2 regions of the Thalassospira sp. CH_XMU1420-2 genome follow, and region 2 is predicted to be linked to the other one. Evidence: riboswitches for the same ligand, from Rfam matches in the RefSeq annotation. Region 2 holds a riboswitch; the other holds the start of a gene.

Region 1 (3,449 bases), on a different contig from region 2:
GATCGGGTTCAGACCGGCTTCAAGCGCGTAGTTGGTGTTGATCGCCGAGGCATCAAGATCCGCCAGCGAACGCGGCAGCTGTGCAGCGTCCAGTTCGACAAAGCGAATGTTTTTCGGGTTTTCAATCACGTCAAGCGGACTGACAACCAGACCGACAGACGGATCAACCTTGATCAGGCCCTGTGCCTGCAGCACCAGAAGCGCACGACCGCCATTGGTCGGGTCGTTCGGGATGCCGATTTCGGCACCGTCTTCAAGCTCGTCCAGGCTTTTGATCTTGTCGGAATAAATGCCCATCGGGGTCAGGATGTTGTAACCGACAACCGCCAGGTCATAGCCACGATCCTTGATCTGGTTGTCCAGATACGGCTTGTGCTGGAAGCTGTTGGCCTGAAGATCACCATCATCAAGCGCCTGGTTCGGAATGACATAATCCGAGAAGCTGACGATTTCGATATCAAGGCCCTTGGTCGCCGCAACCTTGACGACTTCTTCCATGACTTCTTCATGCGCACCCGGGGTAACGCCGATTTTGATTTTTTCGTTGGCAAGTGCCTGACCGGTCAGGGCCGATGCCAGAACGGCCGCAGCCGTCAGTTTAAGCAGAAACCGCATTGTAAAAACTCCTTGTTTTCGCTGTTTTTTGCGGGAATTTCAAAATATGAGGGTTACTCATATATTCCGTTTGTCGGCTTTGCGCGCCATCCAGTCGCCGGAGCTTTGAACCGCCTGCACAACCACAATCAGGGTAATCACCACAGCCGCCATCACATCGGGGCGGAACCGCTGATAGCCATACCGAATGCCAAGATCCCCAAGACCGCCGGCACCAACCGCCCCGACCATCGCCGAATACCCGATCAGGGTGACGGCGGTCAGGGTCAGGCCATGAATGATGCCGGGCAAGGCTTCGGGCAGAAGCACCTTGGTCACGACCTGAACCGGGCGGGCGCCCATGGCCTGGGCAGCTTCGATCAGGCCGCTATCGACTTCGCGAATGGCGCCTTCGATGATGCGCGCGATGAACGGGATCGCCGCCACGGTCAGCGGGACAATCGCCGCAGATGTGCCGATCGAGGTGCCGACGACAAACCGGGTGAACGGAATGATCGCAACGGCCAGAATAATGAAGGGCACGGAACGGGTCGCATTGACGATCGGACCAAAGATGCGCTGGAACCAAAGGGCCTCGAACAGCTCCCCCCGGCCGGACGTCGCCAGAAGCACGCCAAGCGGCAACCCCATCGAGGTACCAAGCGCCAAGGCAGCCGCCACCATATAAAGAGTTTCGCCGGTTGCCTGAAGCAAGATCGGTGCGAGTGTTGAAAACATGATTAACCCTCCTGCCCGCTGGATTGGTCGCTGGATTGACCGGCGCGAAATTCGACAAATTCATCGGCCAGAAGCGATTTGGTGGTGTCATGGACCGGGTTGGCAAAGATGCCGTCAACCAGCCCTTCTTCGACAATCACCCCGCCATCCATCACCGCCACACGATCACAGAGCGCCTTGACCACCGCCATTTCATGGGTGATCACCACCATGGTCAGACCAAGGCGTTTGTTGATGTCTTTAAGCAGATTAAGGATCTGACGGGTGGTTTCCGGATCCAGGGCCGAGGTGACCTCGTCACACAGCAAAACCTTCGGGCTTGATGACAGCGCACGTGCAATGCCGACGCGCTGTTTCTGGCCACCGGACAGTTCGGCCGGGTAGCGGTCACGCTTTTCCTCAAGCCCGACCAGCGGCAACAACGGATCGACGGCGGCGGCAATCTCGGTCTTGCTGGCACCGGCCAGTTCAAGCGGCAATGCGATATTGTCATAGACCGTGCGCGACGACAGAAGATTGAAGTGCTGAAACACCATGCCCAGCTGACGCCGAAACAGCGGCAGGTCACGGTTGGAAAGCTTGGTAACGTCGGTGCCATCCACAATCACCGAACCCGAAGTCGGCGTTTCAAGCAGGTTGATGCAACGGATCAGGGTGGATTTCCCGGCACCGGAACGGCCAATGACACCAACAATCTCGCCGGCTGCGATATCAAGATCGATACCGCGCAGCGCCGTATGTTCGTCACTGCCACGTCGTGCAGGATAAGTCTTCTGGACGTTCGAGAGCCTGATCATGGACCTCAACCTTTCCGTAGATACAAAAAAAACCGCCGCGGCTTCACCGAGGCGGTCGTACATACGGAGCATATACGCCCTCTCGCTTTAGCCGCATTTTTATCGCGCCCGCAAGCTGAGGAGCAAATCGGCGCGTTCGATGTAACCTGTGTACCCCACTGAACGCAGTTCATCAATGGCAATGATCATGCATTTTACGCATGGCTTTTATGATCGGCAAATATACAACACTAAAACTTTGTTCAACCAACCTCGCCGTCACGGCGTCACAAATGCCCGCTTCCCCCGTCTAGTTTTGGTCAACATCAATGCGGGATTGGACAGATGGCCTATGCCGACCGGATCAGTGACCTTGCCAGAACCCTGGCGCAATACCCGACCGTGGTAACGGTAACGGGCAACAAGGTTGATGTACGCACCAAGGCACAGCTTTCAACTCTGTCCTCGGAAACAGCGTCGCTGCAAAAGCTCGCCGCCGAAGGGGACGCTGCCCTTGCCAGTGGCAAATGCCCGGATGCCGCCACCCTGTCATCGCGCCTGCAATCTGGCGCCGGTCAAATCGCCGCCACCCTGTCTGCCTTTGGCGCACAGGATGCAGAACGCCTGAAATCCATGAGCATCTTCAGCAAACAGAAATTCGATGCCAGCGCCACGTCACGCTATCAGGCAGAAAAACGCTTTGCCGATGAAGTCAACAGCCTGCTAACCCAGGAAGCACAGGCGGTCGCGAAGTTGGAAAGTGGCACCAAGCCAGCTCCCACACCGCAGCCCGATCCGAAACCCCAACCAACCCCACAACCAACACCAAAGCCGGAACCGACGCCCACACCGACACCCGGCCCCACACCTTCTCCGCAGCCGGAACCCACACCCGTACCGTCTCTTCAGGACGTTATCGCATCGCTGCCAGGATATTTGCAGATCACCATTCCCGATGCGGTTGCGAGCTATGATGCCGATAGCCTGAAAAATGCGTGTGACGAAGCTGGTGCTGCCGCAATCAAGCTCGGCGTGAAAACACCGGACGGGATAATCGATTACGCGACCATAAAGTTTGAAGGCGGACCAGATGTCACCACCCAGCCTTGGGCGAGTTCGATTCTGAAGGATTCAGCACTTGGCACCATAGATGACCGGGTTGATGTCTTGAAGAACGCGCTTCAAGCCAAGCTGCGGATCGCCGAAGCGATGAATGACATTCCATCCCACGAACCCATCAGCCGTTGAGGATGCCATGGCAAATTATACCGTCCAACTGACAGCCCCCGTCGGCGTTTATCCGTTTAACACGGTGCGCATCTCGCTAACCTGCTTGGGTCA
Region 2 (3,449 bases):
CCGCAAAGAATTCGCCATAAGAACGCACCACACGATCGGGCGTCCCACGCAATCCTTCGCGGTCGGGATCGTCCCCCGCCCAGCGAAGAAGGGTCCGCACCGCATCTTCTGCTTCTTCGCGTGTTGGACGTTTCACGGCGCTATGTTCGCTGCACATACTAAATCCTTTTGTCATTTCCGTGCGGGATAAATCCCGGCTTGGTGGGGCTCCTGACCCGCTTTTATATCAGTTCACAGTATGTTGCCCATGGGGACTGTCCAGAGAAAAGGCAGGAATGGCAATATCAAAATGATTGCCGTCCATGTCCATCATCTCATAGGTCCCAACCATAAAGCCACTTGGCGTCGCCAATGGCGCCCCACTGGTATAGTTGAAACGTTCCCCACCTGCGAGGACGGGCTGTTCGCCGACAACACCCGGGCCTTTGACCTCCTGGGTTTCCCCGCGTGAATCCGTAATTCGCCAGTAGCGACTAAGCAACTGGACGGTTTTGGATCCGAGGTTTTCAATCTCGATCCGATAGGCCCAAACATAGCGATGGGTATCAGGATCGGATTCATCCTCAAGGAATACGGGTTGCACCGAAACCTTGATGTCGTGGGTTACGGTCGAATACATGCACGTCTCCAGGCCAAATGTGTTCCATTCATCTTCTGTCAGCCAAGATCACAATTGATGAGCCATATGTAGACAGTCTGCATAAGAAGTACCAGTGGCCTGTCACAATAGTTGCGAAACAGTTTCGCCGCTACTGCCAGGCCGCCAGAACACCCTTCTAAAAGCAACGGCCCGCACATTGTACGGGCCGTTCCGATATCAGGATTACCGTATCACCATCCGTTATACGGAAAGGGCCGCCAGCAGATCTTCTTTCAGATCATCAATGTCTTCCAGACCAACAGACAAACGCAGCATGCCCTCGGTAATGCCCATCGTGATCTTGTCCTCGGCCGGGACACGCTGATGCGTTGTCGTCCAGGGATGGGTGGCCAGACTTTTGGCATCGCCGAGATTGTTGGAGATATCAATCAGATTGAGGTTATCAAGCAACGAAAAGGCTGCTTTCTTGCCCCCGGCAAGCTCAATCGCGATCAATCCACCGCCCCGACCAGACATCTGTTTCATTGCCAGTTCATGCTGCGGGTGACTTTTCAGTCCCGGATAGATAACGCGTGACACTTGCGGCTGTTCCGACAGGAATTCCGCCAATGCCGATGCGTTGCGGATATGCTGGTCCACACGCAGGCTAAGTGTTTCAAGACCTTTGAGCAGCACCCAAGCGTTGAACGGGCTCATGCTCGGCCCGGTATGACGCAGGAATGTCGTCAGGTGTTCGTCATGCCATTCCTTGTCGTTAAACAGGATGGCCCCGCCAAGACAGCGCCCCTGACCATCAATATGCTTGGTCGCGGAATAGACAACAATATCAACCCCCAGTTCCATCGGTTTTTGCAGGATCGGGGTCGCGAAAACGTTATCGACCACGACTTTCGCACCTGCCTTGTGCGCCAGATCGGCGATAAAGGCGATATCAAGAACTTCCAGGGTCGGGTTGGACGGCGTTTCAAGAAAGACCGCATCGGCCGGCTTGGAAAGGGCTGCTTCCCATGCGGCGTGATCCGTACCATCGACCAGTTCGGTTTCAACACCAAAGCGCGGCAAAAGCGTGGTCAGGATGAATTCACAAGACCCGAACAATGCGCGCGACCCCACAACACGCCCGCCGGCCTTGGTACAGGCCGCAAGCGCATTCCACACCGCCGACATGCCAGATGCGGTCGCCCGGCAGTATTTCGCGCCTTCGAGCAACGCAAGGCGTTCCTCGAACATGTTCACGGTCGGATTGGCAAAACGTGAATAGACATAGCGTTCCGGACCACTGCCATCAAAGGAGGCTTCGGCCTCGGCGGCGGTTTCATACACATATCCGGAATTCATAAAGATGGCTTCGGACGTCTCGGAGAAACCGGTGCGCGCGGTACCACCACGAACGGAACGGGTCGCGGCACGCCAGTTATCGGAAGCCTTTTTTTCGGTCGTCATCGTCTTGCTCCTAATATGCCCGAAGATATTGGTGCGTTCCGGGCACAAAAAAACCCTGACCGGCATGAATGGGTCAGGGCCGAAGCCATTTTACCCCTCTTTAGCGATTTTTTACGTGGCCGCAAGCCGGTCGACAAATCCCACGATTGGCAGACGATACGTCCAGATTTCCCCGACGTCAAGCACCAGACCATCAGGATTTCTGCGCAGCTTTGTCTGGATTGATGCTTTGCCGGTGATCGCGATTTCCTCACGCAATGGTGAAAGCAGTTCATAAGCTTCTTTGGAAAATTCGCTCTAATCTTGCCGAAATTAATGCAATCCTGTTTATCGGGTTTTGCTCTTCATCCCGTCACCAGATCCATGCAAGAGCGTGAATTATATGACCAAAACCAGTTCAGCGGCGCCAACAGTGTCCGACCACAAAACAGAACATACAGATCAGAATCAGGCTGCGCGCAAACCGCTTTGGCGCCGGTTGCTGCCACTTTTGGTTCTGATTTGCGGCCTGCTTGCCGCCTGGAGCAGCGGCCTTCTGGATTTGCTGTCCTTTGACACGTTACGTGACAATCGCGACCAGTTGCAGGAACTCGTTGCCAGCAAACCTGTGCTCAGCATTCTGGGCTTTATGGCGATTTACGTGATTGCGGTTGCCCTGTCCTTGCCGCTTGGATCTGTTCTGACCATTTCCGGGGGCTTTTTGTTTGGTGCCGTGCTCGGGACCACATATGTCGTCACTGCCGCGACCCTTGGCGCTGTCATCGTTTATCTTGCCGCGCGATACGCGTTTTACGATGTCATGCATGAGAAGGCAGGCAGTGCAATTCGGAAAATGGAAAAAGGCTTTTCCGAAAATGCCTTCAGCTATCTGATGGTCTTGCGCCTGATCCCGATATTCCCGTTCTGGCTTGTCAATCTGGTGCCGGCATTGCTCGGAGTGAAATTGCGCTCCTTTGCCATGGGCACCCTGCTTGGCATCATTCCGGGCACCTTTGTTTACGCATCCATCGGCGACGGTCTTGGTGCCCTGTTTGATCAGGGCAAGACACCCGATCTTGGCGTCATTTTCGAACCCCGAATTCTGACCCCGATTATTGGCCTGGCTGTTCTGGCGATGCTGCCGGTTGCCTATAAGAAACTTCGCAAATCCAAAAATGAGGCCAGCTCAGATGAGTAAATTGATCAAAACCGACATCTGCGTCATTGGTGCCGGGTCTGGCGGTCTTTCGGTTGCGGCAGGGGCCGTTCAGGTGGGGGCCAAGGTTGTCCTGGTTGAAAAGGGCAAAATGGGCGGTGACTGCCTGAATACCGGTTGCGTGCCCTCAAAGGCACTTCTGGCGGCGGGTCATGCTGCCGAAAATGCACGTAAAGCTTCGCGGTTTGGCATTTCAACCGGCCCGGTAAG

Evidence for each region. Region 2 has a riboswitch for S-adenosylmethionine ahead of metZ (O-succinylhomoserine sulfhydrylase). Riboswitches for the same ligand answer to the same signal wherever they lie in the genome.
Region 1: it holds a riboswitch for S-adenosylmethionine, as region 2 does, so the genes downstream of both, WA429_RS16775 (methionine ABC transporter ATP-binding protein) here and metZ (O-succinylhomoserine sulfhydrylase) in region 2, are expected to answer to the same signal.

What each region holds. Positions count from the first base shown of each region.
Region 1 is NZ_JAYMEG010000005.1:297,699-301,147, reverse strand. Features, by position in the region: gene WA429_RS16785 (MetQ/NlpA family ABC transporter substrate-binding protein) at 1-615, opposite strand, end outside; gene WA429_RS16780 (methionine ABC transporter permease) at 673-1,332, opposite strand; partial or broken gene WA429_RS16775 (methionine ABC transporter ATP-binding protein) at 1,401-2,129, opposite strand; SAM riboswitch at 2,196-2,273, opposite strand; gene WA429_RS16770 (hypothetical protein) at 2,454-3,356, shown strand.
Region 2 is NZ_JAYMEG010000004.1:331,582-335,030, reverse strand. Features, by position in the region: gene folE (GTP cyclohydrolase I FolE) at 1-157, opposite strand, end outside; gene apaG (Co2+/Mg2+ efflux protein ApaG) at 227-619, opposite strand; gene metZ (O-succinylhomoserine sulfhydrylase) at 842-2,044, opposite strand; SAM riboswitch at 2,127-2,198, opposite strand; gene WA429_RS15265 (TVP38/TMEM64 family protein) at 2,427-3,221, shown strand; gene WA429_RS15260 (dihydrolipoyl dehydrogenase family protein) at 3,214-3,449, shown strand, end outside.